One region of the Paenibacillus xanthanilyticus genome, then DNA from elsewhere that is predicted to be linked to it. Evidence: a T-box and tRNA genes for the amino acid it is inferred to sense, from the RefSeq annotation. Region 1 holds a T-box; the other regions hold tRNA genes.
What was found. The T-box of region 1 lies ahead of argS (arginine--tRNA ligase). A T-box ahead of a tRNA ligase gene usually reads a tRNA of that ligase, here a tRNA-Arg.
Positions count from the first base shown of each region.

Region 1 (4,968 bases):
TCCGTCAGTATAGGTTCGCGCCCGGCGAGCAGCCAACTGAGCAGCCAGCCGCCGGACCCGATCGATCCGACGATCCCATAGACCTTCCCAGGCTCCATCGTCAGTTCGAAATCCCGAATCGCATCGATCATTTGAAATTCATGAAAAATGCGGGGCACGGCATGAGCGCTCAAGTGACGGATTTCAATGTTCATCGCCGGTTTCTCCCCTTCCCCCGCATCTTAGATCTTCTCCGGCGCTTCCAGCCCGATCAGCCGCAGTCCATTGGCGAGCGTAAGCTTCGCCGCCTGCACGAGCGCCAACCGTGCCGTCCGTACGCCATCCTCCTCCGCCATAATGCGGCATTCGTGATAGAAACGGTTGAACGCCTGCGCGACGTCGACCAAGCAGCGCGCGACGATGGACGGCTCCAGCTTGTGCATCGCCAGCTCCACCCGCTCGCCGAACAGCGACAGCTCCTTCGCCAGTCGCACGGTCGCTTCGTTGATCGGCAGCGCCCCCAACACCGCTTCGCCAGGTGCCTGCTGCCCGATCTCGCATAAAGCAAGCCCGGCTGCTTCCGCCTTCGCCAGCACGCTGCATGCGCGCGCATGCGTATACTGCACGTACGGACCGCTCTCGCCCTCGAAATTGAGCACGTCCTCCCACTTGAAATCGATGTCCTTGATCCGGCTGGAGCCCAGATCGTGAAAGATGACCGCGCCGACGCCAACCTGTCGGGACACCGTCTCGACATCCGCGATCGGCTGGGGACGGGCTTCCATAATCTCGCGCGTTTTGGCGATTGCTTGGTTCAACACATCCTCCAATTTCAGCACGTTGCCCCTACGCGTGGATAGGCTGGCGCCTTCCAAGCTGACTCGGCCGAACGGCACATGGACGAGGTCCTTCGCCCAGCCGTACCCCATCAGCTCGACGACCTTGAACCATTGCGCGAAATGAAGGTTTTGCGCGTAATCCGTCACGTATATCGCCTTGCGAAAATCGTATGTTGCTTTGCGGTACAGCGCTGCCGTTATGTCGCGCGTATGATAGAGCGAGCTGCCATCCTTCTTCAGAATGAGCGCGGGCGGCATGTCGTAGGCATCCAGCCGCACGAGCCAAGCGCCGTTGTCTTCCTCGAGCAGCGCTTTCTCGCGAAGCTCCGCGACGACCGCCTCCATGCGGCCGTTGTAAAAGCTCTCTCCCGTATACGAATCGAACGAGACGCCGAGCAGCTCATAGATCCGCTTAAACTCCGCCAAGCTGATGTCGACGAAACGGCGCCACAGCGTCAGCGCTTCCTCGTCCCCCTGCTCCATGCGCACGAACCAGTTCCGCGCCTGATCTTCCAGCGATGGGTCGCGCTCGGCTTCATCGTGGAACTTCACGTACAAACGCAGCAGTTCGTCGATCCCGTCACTTTCGACCTCCGCTGCATCGCCCCATTGACGGTATGCCACGATCAACTTGCCGAATTGCGTGCCCCAGTCTCCAAGATGGTTCACGCCGACGCAATCGAAGCCGAGAAATTCATGAATGCGGTACAGCGCATGGCCGATCACCGTCGAACGCAGATGCGCGATGTGGAACGGCTTGGCGATGTTGGGCGACGAATAATCGATGACCACCTTCCCGCCTTCGCCGATATTTCGCGAGCCGTAACGGTCTCCCTGCGTAAGCGCTTCGCTGATGACCGACGACGCGAACCGCGCGCCGTCCAGATAGAAGTTCAAGTACCCGGAGACGGCCTCTACCCGAGCGAAGCTATCCAGCCCGATCCGCGACTTCAGCTCCTCGGCGATCGCCTGCGGCGGCTTGCGCAGCTGCTTGCTCAGCTTAAAACAAGGGAGCGACAAGTCTCCCATCTCCGGATTCGGCGGATATTCGATCAGACTCTCGATTTCCGAAGCCTCGGCGTTTTCGAGCAATTTCGTTATTTCCCGCGCAATAATGGCTCTCATCTTCTGCATGTCCTTGCACTCCCTTGGTCGATTTCAAACGCAAAAAAGCCCCCGTCTCTTAAGAGACGAGAGCCTGTTGGTTCCCGCGGTGCCACTCTAAGTGCCGCTCCCGAAGGACGGCCGCTCGATCGGGATAACGGCCCTTGACCGGATTCGCCTACGACCGCGGCGCGGCTGTCGGCGAATCATCTCCCGGGTCCGCTTCCTCCATGCGCGCGTACCGGCTCCCACCAACCCGGCTCGCTAAGACTGCGCCACGCAGAGTACTCTCCCGTTCTTCAACATTTACGCTATGAATGAACTTGGAGATAAATTATCACAAAATTCGCACATTGGCAAGACTGGTTCACCCATGCTGCCGTCGCCGCCAAACGAACAAAAGCCGACCGCGTCTCCCGCAGCCGGCCTCAGCTCATGCATGTTTCCGCTTATAGTACGTTATGGCCAGCGCCAGCGCCAGCACCGAGCCTTTCACGATATCCATCGCGTAATAGGGCACGGACAACATGACCAGTCCATTGGACAAAATGCCGATGAGCACCGCGCCGACGAACGTGCCGAAGGCGTTCGGCTTGCCAGCCCCGAAGACGGAGAAGCCGATGAACGCCGCCGCGACCGCGTCCATCAGATAAGGCGCGCCCGCATTCACTTCCGCAGTCATGACCCGCGCCGCAAGCACGATGCCGCCGACGCCCGCGAACAGCGCGGAGAGGAGATAGGCGGCCAGCCGGTAGCGTTTCACCGCAATGCCCGACAGCTTCGCGGCCTCCGCATTCCCGCCGATCATGTACATGTAGCGGCCATGCTTCGTATAGTTCAAGAACACGTGCACCGCAGCCACCGCGATCAGCATAATGATGATGATCCACGGCACGGAGCCGAGCTTCGAGAAGACATCGGGAATAAGTCCCGTCGCGAAATCGCCGCTTGGCATGACCATATTTTCCGATATCGTCGCGCCCTTCGTATAGGTGAGCGCCACGCCCTGGATGACGAACATCGTCGCCAGCGTCATGAGCATGTCTTGAATGTTGAAGCTGGTCACCAGGAACGCGTTCAACAGCCCGATCACCAGACAGATGGCGACCGCGACCGCGATGCCGACGAACAGGTTTTGTCCGTGCCAGACGAACATCGAGATGACGACCGCGTTGGCGAGCGTAGCCGCCGAGCCGACAGACAGATCGAACCCGCCGACCGCAAGCGAGACCGTGAGACCGATCGCGATTATCGTGACGATGGAGATGGAGCGCAAAATATTGATAAGATTAGACCCGTTCAGGAAGCCGTCCGCCATCGTGCCGAATACCGCCACCAGCACGAGGATCGTCAGGATCGTCCCGTATTTGTACAACAATTCGACCGCATTGAACGCGCGTTTCTCGCGAAGCTCGACCGTCGTTTTCATTTCGCCATACCTCCCGTGCTGTAGAGCAAAATTTCTTCCTCGCTGGTATCCTTTGTCACCAGCTCCTTGCGGATGGCGCCGTCATACATGACATACATGCGGTCCGTCAGTCCGAGCATCTCGGGCAGTTCGCTGGATGCGTACAAGACGCATTTGCCCCGCGCCGCAAGGCCCGCCACCAGCTCGTAGATGTCGCGCTTCGCGCCGACGTCCACCCCTTTGGTCGGCTCGTCGAAAATGTACACGTCCGCGTCCGCGAGCAGCCACTTGCCGATCGCGACCTTCTGCTGATTGCCGCCGGAGAGATTGCGCACGAGCGCCCGCTCGCTCGGCGTCTTGATGCCGAGGCTCGCGATCATCTCCGCCGCCGCGGCGTTCTCCTTCTTCCGGCTCAGCCAAGAGCCCCAAGCGGTGAACCGCGACAAGACGGCGGCCGTCAAGTTATCTCCGACCGATTCGCCGACGAAGACGCCTTCGCGTCGGCGTTCCTCCGGTACGAGCGCGAGTCCCCCGCGCACCGCGTCATGCGGCGAGCCGACCCGCAGCTTCCGCCCGCGCACGATGATATCGCCCGTCGCCGACGGCGAAGCGCCGAACAACGCCCGGCACAGCTCGGTCTTGCCCGCGCCGACTAGCCCCGCGAGACCGACGATTTCGCCCGCGCGCACCGCCAGGCTTACGCCACCGACCTTGCCCGGGTCCACGATATGTTTCGCCTCGAAGCCAATGTCGCCGATCTCGCGCCGGACGCTGGGGAACTGACCATCCATCTTCGCCCCGAGCATATGCTCGACGACCCGCTGCTGCGGAATGTTGGCGATCTCGTCTTGGATGACCAGCTTGCCGTCGCGCATGATCGTAATGTCCTCACAGATCTCGTACAGCTCCGGCAGCCGGTGCGAGATGAATATGACGCCCACGCCTTGATCCTTCAGCAGCCGGACGAGCTTGAACAGCTGCTCGGTCTCGGCGCGGCTGAGCGGCGCGGTCGGCTCGTCCAGCACGAGGAAGCGGCATTCCAGCGTCATCGACCGGGCGATAAGCACCATCTGCTTCTCCGCCAGCGTCAGCTCCTGCACCAGCTTTCGCGTCGGCACCCGAACGTTCATCCGCTCCAGCACGGCCTGCGCCGACCGGTGCAGCTCGCCCCAGTTGATCCATTGGCGTCCTTTCATATCGTGAACCGTGCGCTCGAGCATAATGTTCTCCGCCACGGTCAAATTCGGTATAAGCGCCGTGTCCACCTCTTGGTAGACGATCTGGACCCCATGCCGCTTCGCGTCCTTCGGCGTGCGGATTGCCGCCTCTTGACCGTCGATATGGATCGTGCCGGTATAATGCCCGTAAGCGCCCGCCAGCACTTTCATCAGCGTCGATTTGCCGGCGCCGTTCGCGCCGATGAGCGCGTGCGCCCGACCGCCTTCGGCTGCAAAGTCGACCTCGCTGAGCGCCTGCACGCCCGGGAAAGCGATCGAAATCCGTTTCATCTCCAGCCTTGCGGCCTGCTGCTGCATCATTAGTCTCGCCATCCCCTCTAAACAGGATAGAGCGCCCCTATCCGTAAGGGATAGGAGCGCTGCTAAGGTTGTGGTCCGCCGGGGACCCGCGTTCAATTAC
Region 1 is NZ_JBHUHA010000002.1:1,115,604-1,120,571, forward strand. Features, by position in the region: gene ACFSKT_RS22100 (hypothetical protein) at 1-194, opposite strand, end outside; gene argS (arginine--tRNA ligase) at 222-1,952, opposite strand; T-box leader at 2,002-2,231, opposite strand; gene ACFSKT_RS22110 (ABC transporter permease) at 2,356-3,351, opposite strand; gene ACFSKT_RS22115 (sugar ABC transporter ATP-binding protein) at 3,348-4,868, opposite strand; gene ACFSKT_RS22120 (sugar ABC transporter substrate-binding protein) at 4,965-4,968, opposite strand, start outside.

Region 2 (4,968 bases), 1.8 Mb from region 1:
CAGCTGATTCTCCTCGCAGGCGATAATGCACGTGTCCGTCGTAAAATCAATCTTAAACATAATGTCGCACAGATGCGCCTGGCTGTCGAGCAGCGAAATCACGTCGCCGAACACGTACCGTACGTCCTTTGTCTCGAATCGGGTGGCTTGCGGCTTGGCCAGAATGAGAAATTCGCCCACGATCAGGTTAATCCGATCCAACTCGGACAACATAATATCAATATGGCGGCTATTATGTTTGCCGGTCTCCTGCTGGAGCTGAAGGAACCCGCGCAGCGTGGTGAGCGGATTGCGAATTTCGTGCGCGACGCCGGCGGCCAATTGACCAACCGTCGTCAGCTTCTCCGACCGGCGCAGCAGCTCCTCCATCTTGTTGCGGCTGGTGACATCCCGCGTGATGCTGGCCAGCGCGCTCAGGTCGCCATGTTGATCGCGAATCGGGGACGTCGTAATGCTCACGTCGATCCACTCGCCGCTCTTCGTGACCCTTACCGTCTCTCGCGTATTGAGCAGCCGGCCCGATTTCAGCCAATTCAGCGCTTCTTGCTCTTCGCCGAGCAGGTGCTCCGGCACGAGCGGCAGCGTCCGTCCGACCGCCTCGTCGGCCGGATAACCGAACATGCGCTCGAACGCGCGGTTCACCTGCAGAATGCGTCCTTCCAGATCGACCACATGGATCGCATCGGTCGTATGGTTGATGAACGACTCCAAGTACTCTTTCATCGAGCGATTATCTTCGAACGACACCTTTAGCTTCGCCGTGTAGACGCTTAAGTTTTTGCTCATGGCGTTCACGCGATTCGCGAGCTGGCCGAATTCATCCTTGCGCTTGACTCGAATCGCATCGTCGAACCGGCCGAAGGAGACCTCATTGATTTTCCACAGCACGTCGTGGATCGGCCGCATGAGAACCCCTGCGATCCAATAGCTGCCGATGACGAGAATCAGCAGCAGGAACACGGCGATCCAAATTTGCGTGACACGTTGCTCCATCACCTGCTCCATCATTGGCGCCTTATCATATACGATTCTAAGCACGAAGCCGTCCGTCGCATTCGTATCGAAATAGCTCTTGATGACCCGGCTTCCCCGCAGCTCGGCATCCCGGTAGACCGGCGTCTCTTTCGCGGCCGCGGCGATTCGTTCTCCATCATCTTCGTCTGCATACGTATATTTGCCGAATATCGGCGTGACGACTCCCGCTCCGTCACGCCCGCTTTGCGGCGCGGCCGAATCGTACTCGAAGCCCGATATCTCCAGTATCGCCGGATTATCCGCCATCATAACCGCGATGACCGATTCAGGTCCCATCGCTCTCGCATAGCGATCTCCTAAACGATCGACGACTTTGCAGCTGATGATAAAATCATGCGCGGAGCTGAATGTATAACTCCAACTCTCTCCCGTATGTTCGGCTTTGTAACTTGGCGGCGCGCTTGAACCGATCAGCGGCTCGGCTCCTTCTTGCGCAAGCGCCTCGATTCGAGACGCATTGGCCGTCCAAACCGGGTTTGCAAGCGCGCTGGGCTGATCGGCCGAAGAGGGCCCGATCGCATATTGTCCTTGCCCATTCGGCTGCAGAATCGTTATCTCGGCAAGGCCCAGCCGTGCCGTCAGCGCACGAAGCTCTTGCGGGCGAATCCGATCTGCGGGCTGGTCGAGCAATGCGGATACGGCTGCAGACACCGATTTCAGCTTGTCTTGCATCGTTAGGTCGATTAGCCGGATGCCGTTATGATACCGATCGACCGAAGTCGTAATTTGCTTGGCAATGCCGGTGATTTCCGCTTCCGCTTCGGCCCGCAGGTTGACCCGTGTCGAATATTCATTCACAATCACATTGAGGATAAGCAGCACGAACACGATGAACGAGATGATGCAGGTGAGCTTCGTCTTGACTGACAATTGGCGACAACCCCTTTTCGATAAGACCGTGCATGGACGAACCAGCGTGATGAGCCCATCCCCAGACCTCCCGGATGAACCGGGTATAACTTTTTGCAGTACGCCGATTTTTCCGCATGTGCCTATTGTTTTCGGTGGATTTGGCAAGAAAACGCGAACCTTATCCACAAGTTATCCACTCTATGCACAGGACGACTGAATAAAATGGGGATAATAATGTGCACAAACCTCGACTTATCCACAATTCTATACACAACCTGTTAACAACGAATATTTGTTCGTAGCATAATTCGAGCGAAAACGACAACATGAAGTTGTCGAAAAAAGCCATTGCACGCTGCACTCTACAATGACGGGAGATACCTATGATGTTTATACGCGAAGAAGATCAACGCTGGATGCAAGAGGCCATTGAAGAAGCACGGAAAGCCGAAGCCATCGGCGAAGTGCCGATTGGCGCCGTTATCGTGAAAGACGGCAGCATCATCGGTCGTGGGCACAACCTGCGCGAGACCACCGCTGATCCTACGGCCCATGCCGAAATGGTAGCCATCCGGGAAGCGAGCAAGCACTTGGGCGCTTGGCGGCTCATGGGCTGTACGCTCTACGTAACGCTGGAGCCCTGCCCGATGTGCGCCGGCGCGCTTGTCCAGAGCCGTATTCACAAGGTTGTGTACGGCACGACCGACCCGAAAGCCGGCTGCGCGGGCACGCTGATGAATTTGCTGCAGGAGCCCCGGTTCAACCATGAGACCGAGATGGTTAGCGGCGTGCTGCAAGAAGAATGCGCCGCTCTGCTCACAAATTTCTTTCGTAAGCTGAGAAGGCGCATGTAGGTTTCCTATTCCGAAGGGAACGTCCGATAACCTGTCCGCCCTCTAATCAGCTCTTCTTTCTGTATCCGCTGCAAGTCCACGATCAGCTCGTCCGCTGCTTCGCTTGCCGCCAGAACTTCCGGGTCGGTCAGGCTCCCTCGCGCCTCCGCAAGATGCTGGAGTTTGACGCGAAGCGCATGGAGCTCATCCAGTAGTTGTATTTTGTCTTTCATGTCGCGTACAGTTCGCTCCATTCGCATCGAGGGTTACAATCAGTAACGCTTATAATTATACGCTTCGGAAGCTTAGTTTTTTGTAATTTCTTGTCGATAGACTACCTGTTTATTAGAGTTATTTTCGACAGTTATCTACATATTTCCAGGCATTTTGATCTACTACCACGCTTGGCATGGTTCCTATGCACCGTTCCTGTTGTGAAATTAGCGCTATATCGAACATTACTCGTGTGCTGGAGCGTGCAAGTCTCTTCACTGGTAAGCGATGCGCGCAGCGTATATGCTGTATGCGACTGACGCCGCTAGGCCCTTCTCTACCGCTGCTTATGTTGCAGCGTACGAGCCGTCTATGCTAAAATAATGGAACCGCGCGCCCGTAGCTCAGCAGGATAGAGCGACAGTTTCCTAAACTGCAGGTCGGAGGTTCGAATCCTCTCGGGCGCGCCACGATTTGAACTGCCGAACCCTTGTTGATCAAGGGTGGTTTGGGAACGAACAAGATCCCCTCATAGATGCACAACGGCCCCGTTAGGGGCCGTTTTTTTGTCGGTTATTTGGGTGATCACTGCGTATCCACAGCCCACCGCTCGATCCACAGCTGCTTGCCAAGATGGACCATGCTATTTTGGCGATAGCGGTCAGCATCCTTCCGATTGGAGAAAATAGCTCTGATTATTTCGGTCATGTTATCCACTTTTTCCTTTACAAGAAATACCGATGTCATCCAATCACCTCGTGAAATGGGTCTCTTTCTTGTAGACATGTATATGACCTAGTAAACCTTTTTATATCGATTCCAAACGAAAAGCATGTTTTCGCAATCACATGAACCTGTTCGGGTTCGCAACCTCCACCCGGCTACCGTCCTACAGCTCACCCACCCATCATCCGTCGAGACGCGGCGTTTTTCAAACTGTCATTCAATCTTCTTCTCCAAATGCCGATAATAGGAGTATTCTTCCTATAGAGAAGGAGGAATCGACGATGGATATCGCCATGCTGTCCATGAGCTTGTCTCAGATGAAGCTCGGGCAAGCCGTCGGCATCAGTGTCCTGAAGATGGCCAAGGAGACTGCCGTCTCGCACAACGAAGGGCTCCTCCAAGCGATGCAGCAGAGCGCGCAGCCGCATTTGGGGCAGCGTATCGACCTTCGGGCATAACGTGTTCCGCTAGACCCTTCTTCCTCTTGGGAGAAGGGTCTTGGCGTTATAACAGCCCTGTGTCGATAAATCTGCCGGCCGCAATGGAGCAGACCCGCGTATTCGCAATTTTTCCCGTTTCTAATCCGCCAAATCCCGCTTAAGAATCGCTATCCACAAACCCACAGGTTTTTCCCCATTACCCCCGAACTCGGCATCAGCCTCCGATCCGCGCGCGGCGTTACGCACATGTGGATAACGTTATCGAATGTCCAATTCCTTTGCTCCGTGCCTCGCCATACGACAAAAAGCACCTCCGCCAAGGGAGGTGCTCCTACCGGTCAACCTATAGCGCAGGCGCGCCGCCAAACAGCGACTCCAGCTCTTCCATCGGTACCGCATCGGTCGGAAGCTCGTATTCGAACTTCACGTCTTCGTTGATTTGGTCATAGCTCGTGTCGAAGTGCAGGCCGAATTTCATCGTCTCGCCTTCGTTTGTCACGTCCACGTTGGCAATCAAGCTCTGGTACACGAGATAATCGTCTTTGACCGCGCCCGTTACGCTGAGCTCGTTGATTTTAAGGCTCTTCTTGATTTCATCGATGCCTTGCTTAATCTCGCCGTCTTCCGTGCCTTCCAATTCCTTCTTCGCGCTCTCCAGGTCTTCCTTCGTCAGGCCAAGCGCCGTCAGGTACGATTCGTTCTTCAGCAGCGAATCAATCAACTGGGGCGCGACCTTATCCACGATCGTCGTGATCGCTTGGTCGAAGTTATCCGGCGTAATCGCGAAACGGATCAGCTTCTCGTCCTTCAGCTCTTCCGGCAGACCTTTCACGTCGGCCGCCTTCACTTCGCTGAAGTAGGTTTTCTCG
Region 2 is NZ_JBHUHA010000002.1:2,957,556-2,962,523, reverse strand. Features, by position in the region: gene ACFSKT_RS30525 (ATP-binding protein) at 1-1,905, opposite strand, end outside; gene tadA (tRNA adenosine(34) deaminase TadA) at 2,274-2,741, shown strand; gene ACFSKT_RS30515 (Spo0E family sporulation regulatory protein-aspartic acid phosphatase) at 2,747-2,953, opposite strand; tRNA gene ACFSKT_RS30510 (tRNA-Arg) at 3,327-3,403, shown strand; gene ACFSKT_RS30505 (hypothetical protein) at 3,519-3,641, opposite strand; gene ACFSKT_RS30500 (YjfB family protein) at 3,941-4,117, shown strand; gene ACFSKT_RS30495 (hypothetical protein) at 4,443-4,968, opposite strand, start outside.
Region 2: it has a tRNA-Arg gene. The T-box ahead of argS (arginine--tRNA ligase) is inferred to sense a tRNA for this amino acid. The anticodon was not compared.

Region 3 (4,968 bases), 680 kb from region 1:
GATTCGCCGTAGACATTCAAGCTGATTTTGCTGCCGCCCATGCCGCCCGAGAAGTCCATTTCGCCCCATTTGCCGGTCGGCTCAATCTTCGTCAAGTCTTCTACAAGCTTCTTCTTCACATCGCCGAAATTCTCGGTGTCGTCGTTGTATTGAATATAGAACAACGCGCTTTTGTTCGGTCCGAAGCTCATCGGGCTCTGTCCGCCGACCGAATATTGCAGATTTTCCATGCCCTCTTGGCCCATAATCAACTTCTCTGCTTCAAGCGCGGTTTGTTCCACGTCGGAGAGGAGCTTGCCAGGACCTGGGGAATACGTGATCATCGTATACTTCTCTTCTTCCTCCGGCAAGAAACTCGAGCCGATGAACGGTACAAGGAAGAAGCTCGCAACCAGCAGCGCAACCGCCCCGATGAAGGTGATCAGCTTATGATTAAGCGACCAGTTCAAAATTTTGCGGTAGCGAAGTCCGAGCGCGCCCGGTTTCTCTTCGTGCGTTTGGTTCGCTTTGAGTCCTTTGCGGAACATCATGTGCGTCATCATCGGCACGATCGTAATGGCGACCAGAAGCGACGCCAGGAGCGCGAAGACCATCGTGAGCGCGAACGGCATGAACATTTCGCCGATCGGTCCGCTTACCGTGCCAAGCGGCAGGAATACCGCGATCGTGACAAGCGTCGAAGAGAGGATCGGGATGAACATCTCCCGGGTCGCTTCGGTAATGAGTTCCTTGCCGCGCAGCCGCTCGCCGCGCAGCGCCATCCGGCGATAGTTGTTCTCGATGACGACGATCGAGTCGTCCACGACCCGGCCGATCGCGACGGTCATGGCGCCGAGCGTCATGATATTCAGCGTGATATCCATTTGCTTCAGAATGAGAAGCGCAATGACGAGCGACAACGGGATCGAGACGACCGAAATGATCGTCGTGCGAATGTTGCGCAGGAAGAGCAGAATGACGACGACCGCGAACAGCGCGCCGAACAGCGCTTTGTCGATCATCGTGGTGACCGATTGTTCGATCGGCTTGCCTTGGTCGAGCAAGACGACGGTGTTGATATCCGCATGCTCGGCTTTGAAATCCTCGGCTCTTTCTTTCACCGCATTGACCACGTCTACCGTGTTCGCGTCCGAAGCCTTCGTGGCATTGATGCCGATGGAGAGCTCGCCGTTCGTGCGGGAAATCGATTCCGCCTTATTAATCATTTCGATCGTGGCGATGTCCGAAAGTTTCACCGTCGGAATGCCAACAGCCGCACCAGGCGCAGGGGCACCGGTCGCCGCTCCGGCCGCGCCTGCTCCAGCCCCAGCCGCCGGACCAGCGCCAGCACCCGCGCCCGAAGGGATGGCTGGAATCGCGATGTTGCGGAGCTGCTCAAGCGTGGCGACGTTGCCGTCGACGACGATCGTTTTCTCGGACTTGTCCAACTCGAACAAGCCAAGCGGTACCTTCAGAGCGGAACCTTGCACGATGCCTTTGACGGTATCTTCGCTCAATCCGAGCTGCGCCATCTTTTCTTTATTGAACGTGAGCTGCACTTCTTTCATGTTCTGCCCGGAGATCGCGACCGAGCCGATGCCGTCGATGCCTTCAAGCGATGGCGTTAGCTCCGTCTCGACCAACTTCGTCACTTCTTCCAGGTCGCGCTCTTTCGAAGAGATGCTAAGCGACACGACCGGAAAATCGTTCAGGCTGATCTTGGAAATTTGCGTATCTTGGGCACCCGACGGCGCTTCGAATCCGCTGATCGCCTCGCGGAGCTCGCTCTCCGCTTCCTTCATGTCTTTGTCGTAGCCGTACTGCACTGTAATGATGGACACATTCTCGCTCGAGGTCGAGTTGACGGCGTCGACGCCGTTCAAGTTCTGAATGCGCTGCTCGAGCGGAACGGTGAGCTGGTCGGCCACCTCTTCCGGCGCCGCGCCTGGAAATACGGTGTTCACGGTCAAAATCGGAACGTTGATGTTGGGGATGGTCTCTTGCTTCATGTTCAAGCCGGAATATAGCCCGGCAACGACGACGATGATCGTCATGAGCCACAAAGCGAATTTGTTGTTTAACGAAAATCGGATAATACCCTTCACTTTCCCACTCCTTGTCCTTTGTCTCATCTTCCCCATCATCCAATTTGAACGACGGTCAATCTACCATTGATATTATTTGACCGCCGTTCAAAAGTCAATTTTAACGAACGGTCAGTCACAAACTTTACATACCTCACTACGCCCATGTTCATAAATTGTGCCATCCAATCGGTTACAATTCCGCGTTTCGTCACATCTATACTTTTTTTAAAAAAATACCGAAGTATTGGTTGCAAGCACCTTGTCCGGTATGGTATATTAATTTCCGTTGTCCCGGTAGCTCAGTTGGATAGAGCATGCGCCTTCTAAGCGCACGGTCGGGGGTTCGAATCCCTTCCGGGACGCCATTCCCTTAACACGAACAAAGCTCCTCATGACTTGTCATGAGGAGCTTTTTGTATTTCCCTCGTTCGTCTTACGTAAACAGCCTGCCATCGCGTACGAGCCTTCCCATGCGCCAATGGCGGTATACGAAAAAGAAATAGGCGCCCGCGACGATCAGCGGCGTCGCAACTCCGCTCCGCACGACCAGCTCGTCTCGGAACAAGGTGCCTTCAGAACCGTCCGTCTTCACCTGCATCGTATGCTTCCAGCTCTTGATCAACATCCCTCGCTCAGAGGTCGATAACCGTCTAGCCGAAGGGTCAATGTCTAGTACCGTGATCTCATGGCGTCCAAGCGGAAGGCGACCGAACAAGCGCATCGAAAGGGCATACGTTCCCCCGGCCGTCCAGCGCTTCGGAAACCCGCCGGGATCCAGGCTCAGAAACGCCATAAGCGGGGCGGATACCAGACGAAAGGTCGCGGTATCCGCTACTCGATCCCACATGAGCTCCGGCGCGCACGGCAATCGGGATTCCATCGTAAATTTCAACGTTCATCACCTATATCCACCAAGTTGTCGCGATTCCGGCGGCCAATGCTGCCCCTGCCAGCAACCAAGCCGGCACCTTCCACAGGACCAGCAGGGCGTACGCCGCCAAAACGACGCATAGATCAAGCTTGTTATGCACGGCCCCCGTAAATACCGGATCATACAAAGCGGCGAGCAGGATTCCCACAACAGCCGCGTTAACGCCCGTCAATGCCGCTTGCAGCCTCGCTTGGCCGCGAAGCGCGTTCCAGAACGGCAGCGCGCCGCCCACCAGCAGGAACGAAGGCAGGAACATCGCAAGCAGGGCGACCAGCGCGCCGGACCAACCGCCTGCCGCCATTCCAATATAAGCGGATAAAGTAAATAGGGGCCCGGGAACAGCCTGAGCGGCGCCATAGCCCGCCATGAACCGATCGCCGCTCATCCATGCTTGCTCCGCCACCGCCGGCTCCAGCATCGGGAGCACTACATGTCCGCCGCCAAAGACGAGCGAACCAGCGCGATAAAAAATGTCGCCGAGCTGGACCCACTTGTTATCCAGAACAGCCGCGGCGAGCGGCAAGCCGATCAGCAAAAGCACAAATAATGCCAGCAACCACACGGCTGCCCGAGCGCTGACTGGAGACGGAAACGGACTACTACCGTCTGCGGCCTCGTTGACGCGCTTAAAAAAGATCAGACCCGCTGCCGCGGCCCCCGCCAACACGATCAGCTGTACCCATGATGACGGCCATAACAGCGATACGGCGGCTGCCGCGAGCGCGATCGTCCCGGTCTTCCGCTCCGGCGCAAGCGTCCTCGCCATGCCCTGCACGGCTTGGGCGACGACCGCCACCGCAACGAGCAGTAGCCATCTCGCCCACGAGCCGTCGGCAGAGCCCGTCTGCTCCAATGCGAATGCGAGCACCGCGAGCGCCAGCGCCGAGGGAAGCGTGAAGCCGCTCCAAGCGGCAAAACCGCCCAGCCACCCGCCGCGCAGCATGCCGATCGCGATGCCGACTTGGCTGCTGGCCGGCCCGGGAAGCAGCTGACAGAGCGATACGAGCTCCGCGTAGGCACGGTCATTCAACCACTTTCGCCTTTCGACGTATTCAGCCCGAAAATACCCAAGGTGGGCCACTGGTCCGCCGAACGACGTAAGTCCAAGCCGCAGCGCGACCCGGAATATCTCCCAAACCGAGCTTGTGCGCGGCTCGGTATATTCCGTATTGTTCGTCATTGTTGTTCGCTCCTCATCGATTCAAATCCGGACAAGACTGATCCGGACTTCGACCGATCGTACCATCCGCTCCGGCGGCCGTAAAGTGAAGAAATTGTAAAATAATAGCCGTTTTCTTAGATGGGCAGCTCTTGCCCTTTCGCGTCCACGAAACCGCGCTTCACCTGCAGCGGTCTGGCCCGCTCCAGAAGACCCACGATCGACTCCGCCGTCGCGGCCGGATCGCCTGGCGCTTGTTCTCCGCCCATATCCGTGCGAATCCAACCCGGATGGATCGAGAGTACCTGAAAGCCTTGCGGCGCCAGCTCCATCCGAAGCTTCTCCGTGAAATAAGTAAGCGCGGATTTGGATACTCCGTACGGATAATCGCCGGCATAGACCGAGGCGTACGCCCCCGCCTCCGAAGAGATATTCAGGATCGACGGCAGCTTCGCGCCGCGGAGCAGCGGCAGCAGCGACTGCGCGACGAGCACGGGACCGACGAGATTCGTCGTCAAGGAAGCGTTCAACGCATCCGGATCGAGCGACTCGATCCCGTCCTCCCGGCCAAGCAAGATCGCCGCGTTGTTCACGAGACCATCGATCGCCGATTCGCGCGCGGCGATCGCATCGGCGAACGAACGAATCGAATCCCGGCAGGCGACATCCAGCTCGATCGGGATGATCCGTTCTCTAACTAGCGGTTCGAGATGCCCATATCGGTCGAGGTCTGCCGGATTTCGCATGCCGGCATATACCGTGTGCCCTCTTTTGGCGGCGGCGCTCGCAAGCTCGTACCCAAGCCCTCTGCT
Region 3 is NZ_JBHUHA010000002.1:437,292-442,259, forward strand. Features, by position in the region: gene ACFSKT_RS19075 (efflux RND transporter permease subunit) at 1-2,084, opposite strand, end outside; tRNA gene ACFSKT_RS19080 (tRNA-Arg) at 2,355-2,431, shown strand; gene ACFSKT_RS19085 (hypothetical protein) at 2,500-2,958, opposite strand; gene chrA (chromate efflux transporter) at 2,969-4,177, opposite strand; gene ACFSKT_RS19095 (SDR family NAD(P)-dependent oxidoreductase) at 4,294-4,968, opposite strand, start outside.
Region 3: it has a tRNA-Arg gene. The T-box ahead of argS (arginine--tRNA ligase) is inferred to sense a tRNA for this amino acid. The anticodon was not compared.

Region 4 (4,968 bases), 2.0 Mb from region 1:
TCAAAGGCAAGGTCAGCAAGTCGGGCGTTAACCATCGGCTGCGCAAGATTGACGAGATCGCGGAAAAGTTACGGAATGGGTAACCGCAAGGCTAGTGCTCGTGCAATAAAAGTGATATAATGGTGATTAAAATGACGTTTTGCACTCGTGAATCGCACGATTGAATTTCGTATAGGGGGTAAGGTTTTGATGACAAGGCACCCGGTTGTCGTTCGTCTGAAAACAGGTCTCCACGCAAGACCGGCCGCGCTTTTCGTTCAGGAAGCGAATAAGTTCTCGTCCGAAGTCTTCGTAGAGAAGGACGATAAGAAAGTGAACGCGAAATCGATTATGGGTATTATGAGCCTGGCCATCAGCTCCGGTACCGAGGTGACAATCAGCGCGGAAGGATCGGACGCCGATCAAGCTGTAACCGCTTTAGTGAACCTGGTGAGCAAGGAAGAACTGGAGAACCAATAATGGATCGCGAAAGAGCTCCCGGATGGGGGCTTTTTTTAGTTTCAGGCGTTCGATGAAGCCAGGTCTGGCGCCGGAGTCGGCACGAACGAAGCGAAGTAAGCGGACTGGGGGGCGCGCCCGGGAGAATTACTGAATTCGCCTCGGAAAGGAAATGCTGTTGGTGACGTGCAACAATTCGGACAGCGGCCGCGTCTAGTAGTCACAAACCAAGAAGAAGGGTGTTGGGGTGCGATGACACGATTCACGCATGACGGACAAACGGAACAGCAGAAGATGAACAAAGGGAGAAAACGGCCGATGCTGCTGCTGGTGCCAGCGCTCGCGGTGGCGATCGGGTTCGGAACCATCATCGGGGCGGGCGGACCAGCCCCGTTCGTAAAGGCGGCGGAGACGGTGAGCGTAGAGCGGGGATTGATTACGGTAGCAGGTAAAGGCGAGATCAAGGTCGCGCCGGATGTGGCGTACATTAACGCCGGGGTCGAGACGAAAGCCGCGACGGCGAAAGAAGCGCAGGCGAAGAACGCGACCCAGTTTGCAGCGATCGAGAAGCTGCTTTTCACGACGTACAAGCTCGACAAGAAAGACGTGAAGACGACCGGCTTCTACGTCCAACCGCAATACCAGTACAACGAGAAGGACGGCACGAGCAAAATCATCGGCTACACGGCTACGCACAGCATCGAAATTACGAGCCGTAACCTAGACGGCATCGGCGCGCTGATCGATAACCTATCGACCGCTGGCGCCAATCGCGTCGACGGCGTCCGGTTCGATGTGGAGAACCAAGAGCAATATGAGCTGCAAGCGATGGAGAAGGCGATGGCGCAAGCGAAGCGTAAAGCCGACGTGCTCGCCAAAGCGGGCGGACGCGCGGTGAAGCAGGTAGTCAACATTACGCAAGGCGATGTTGCGAGCGTGCCGATCTTCCGGACGGACAAAATCATCGCGGAGTCCGCAGCCGATTCGGCGGGTGGAAGTTCGGTTCAGACGGGCGAAGTAACGGTCTCGACGAGCGTGACGGTTTCGTACGAAATGCAATAATAAAAAGGCAGCTGCTTAAGAGCAGCTGCCTTTTTATGTTGCGCGCGAGCCGCCTCGCGTAGAGGGGCGTTAGCGGTCGTTCAATTGTCGGTAAGCGAGATGCCGCGTTGTTCAAGCGCATGTTCGATGAGCGCGATGAATTCGTTCGACAGTCGCATCGCCTTGGCTTCGTGATAGACCTCCAGCAAATGCGTATCGCTGAGCGGACGAAGCAGCATGGATTTGTCCTGCATAGGCAGATAAATATTGGGCTCGGAAGGCGTATCGTCCGATTCCCGGATGAAGGAGGCGCCGAACGCGGAGGGATAAGTTTCATAAAACGCAGGCTCTTCACTCTCATGACGAAGAAAGGAACGAACACTCGCGATAGATTGAGATCGATTCATAACGAAAGCAACTCCATAAAATAAGATTTTATGTGCCCTAACCTAAGGTGTAATTGGAATGATTTAGTACATCGTATCATGAAAGCGGCGCAGAGTGGTCATGAATTCAGACCATTGAGTTTTTGTTGACAGAGGAGGAGTTGTGTGGTAATGGGGATGGCTGGAGATAAACAAAGACCCGGCAGGCAGGCTGACGGGTCTTTGTGGGGCGTTAAACTTTCTCGATGACTTTATCGACAAGGCCATACTTGAAGGCTTCTTCCGCGCTCATGAAATAGTCGCGGTCCGTGTCGCGTTCGATTTTCTCGAGCGGCTGTCCCGTCCGTTCGGACAAGATCCGGTTGAGCGTGTCGCGCGTCTTGAGAATGTGTTTGGCGCGAATCTCGATATCGCTTGCCTGGCCTTGCGCGCCGCCAAGCGGCTGGTGAATCATCACTTCGCTGTTCGGCAGGGCAAAACGCTTGCCTTTAGCACCGGCGGCCAGCAGGAAGGCACCCATGGAAGCGGCCAGTCCGACGCAGATCGTGGAGACGTCCGGCTTGATGAACTGCATCGTATCGAATATGGCGAGACCTGCGGAGACAGAACCGCCAGGGCTGTTGATGTAAAGCGAAATATCTTTCTCGGGATCATCCGCCGCCAGAAACAGCAATTGCGCGATGATGGAGTTGGCGACGACGTCGTTCACCGGGGTGCCGAGGAAGATGATGCGGTCCTTCAACAGACGGGAGTAGATGTCGTAGGCGCGTTCCCCGCGGTTGCTTTGCTCAATGACCATAGGTACGAAATTCATGTCCAAGTCCCTCCTTAATGGTTATCAAGTGTTACCTCGGAAGACGGGTTTAAAACCGGATCCGGGGCAGGCTAAGTAAGCGTAAGCCCATCATACCGGATTGCTCCCCAAAAGTCAAAAAAGGTCAAACATAAAAAACAAAAAAACCGGCGGCAGCCGGTTGTCGTGTCGATCATTATGTAGAAAAAAGTAAGTGGCGCGCCCGCGAGGGATCGAACCTCGATCTCAGGCTCCGGAGGCCTACGTCATATCCATTGGACCACGGGCGCGTATTCAATAAGCGATAGCGAGATTCATTGTAACCTATACAATTCGAAAATGCAAGTCGTCGCGAAAAGAAAATTTATTGCAAATGGGCGCGGTAACCGGTTTCATTTAGAAAACCAAACTTGCTCCATTCCAACGTTTGGAGTACAATAATGGTGGGACTTAAAATGAACATGCGGGACGGATCGCGTCCCTGATATTATCAAGCCCCAATTCGGCAATAATGGAGTGGATGTGAGCACCATGCAGTCTCTCATCGAAATACAACAGAAGCTCCTGCCGGATCTGCTCGTTGTGATGAAGAAGCGTTATCTCATCCTGCGCCAGGTGATGTTGTCCGATATGATCGGGCGCCGCACGCTGGCGGCCTCGCTCGAGATGACGGAGCGCGTGCTGCGGGCCGAGACCGATTTTCTGAAATCGCAAGGACTGCTTCAGATCGAGGCAGGCGGTATGCGCATTACGGAAGAGGGTAAGAAACTTCTGGACGAGATGGAGCCGCTCTATCAGCAAATGTTCGGCTTGTCCGATCTCGAGGAACGCATCCGTACCCGATACGGATTGAAGCAGGTCGTAATCGTGCCAGGCGATTCCGAAACATCGCGGCATACGAAACGCGAGCTAGGCTTAGCCGGCTGCGTTGTACTGCGCAAGTACATGGAGAAGGACGACGTCGTCGCCATTACCGGCGGATCGACGCTCGCGCAAGTGGCTAATCAGCTGACGACGCAGACACCGCTGAAAGGCAATTGGTTCGTGCCCGCCCGTGGCGGACTCGGCGAGAGCATGGATTATCAGGCTAATACGCTGGCTTCCACGATGGCCAAGCGAACAGGAGCGCAGTACCGGCTCCTTCATGTTCCGGACCATCTGGGCGAAGAAGCGTACACGACGCTCATGCAGGAGCCGAACGTGCGCGAGATCGTCGATGTCATCCGAAGCGCCCGTATTGTCGTACACGGCATCGGGGACGCTATGGTTATGGCACGCAGGCGACGGCTGAGCACGACGTTCATCGAGGCCTTGCGATCGGAAGGGGCGCACGCGGAAGCGTTCGGGTATTATTTCGACCGAACGGGTACCGTCGTTCACCGTATGCCTACTATTGGACTGCGGCTCGAAGATATCATGGCAACCGAAGTGGTCATCGCGATCGCGGGCGGCAGCAGCAAAGGCGAGGCAATCGCCGCCATTATGCAGTTCGGTCATGACGACGTGCTCGTCACCGACGAGGCGGCGGCGCTAGAAATCGCCGCACTGCTTGACAGGGAAAGCGAATAATAAGTGATCTTGACCGACGCGGGCGGGCCGCAAGGCAACGCTGGCACGAGGTCTTGAGATATATTGAAAATTACCTTTAGGAGGCAGAACTAACATGGTAAAAGTAGGTATTAACGGATTTGGCCGTATCGGCCGCAACGTGTTCCGCGCATCTTTCAGCAACCCGAACGTAGAGATCGTCGCAGTCAACGACCTGACAGACACGAAAACATTGGCACACCTGCTCAAATATGACACGACTCAAGGCACATTCGAAGGCACTGTAGAAGCTAAAGAAGGCGCACTGATCGTGAACGGCAAAGAAATCAAAGTATTCGCTGAGCGCAACCCAGAGAACCTCCCTTGGGCAAGCGTTGGCGCCGAGATCGTCGTTGAATCGACGGGTATCTTCACGGCGAAAGAAAAAGCCGAGCTTCACCTGAAAGGCGGCGCGAAGAAAGTTATTATTTCCGCACCGGCTACAAACGAAGACATTACGATCGTAATGGGCGTTAACGAAGAGAAATACGATGCGGCTTCCCACACCGTTATCTCCAACGCATCTTGCACAACGAACTGTCTGGCTCCATTCGCTAAAGTTCTGAACGACAAATTCGGTATCGTTAAAGGTATGATGACAACGGTTCACTCGTACACAAACGACCAATCCGTTCTCGACCTTCCGCATAAAGACCTGCGTCGCGCTCGTGCAGCTGCCGAGAACATCATTCCTTCCTCCACAGGCGCTGCTAAAGCAGTATC
Region 4 is NZ_JBHUHA010000002.1:3,097,422-3,102,389, forward strand. Features, by position in the region: gene whiA (DNA-binding protein WhiA) at 1-83, shown strand, start outside; gene ACFSKT_RS31135 (HPr family phosphocarrier protein) at 190-459, shown strand; gene ACFSKT_RS31140 (SIMPL domain-containing protein) at 691-1,500, shown strand; gene sda (sporulation histidine kinase inhibitor Sda) at 1,581-1,886, opposite strand; gene clpP (ATP-dependent Clp endopeptidase proteolytic subunit ClpP) at 2,098-2,679, opposite strand; tRNA gene ACFSKT_RS31155 (tRNA-Arg) at 2,874-2,948, opposite strand; gene ACFSKT_RS31160 (sugar-binding transcriptional regulator) at 3,190-4,227, shown strand; gene gap (type I glyceraldehyde-3-phosphate dehydrogenase) at 4,322-4,968, shown strand, end outside.
Region 4: it has a tRNA-Arg gene. The T-box ahead of argS (arginine--tRNA ligase) is inferred to sense a tRNA for this amino acid. The anticodon was not compared.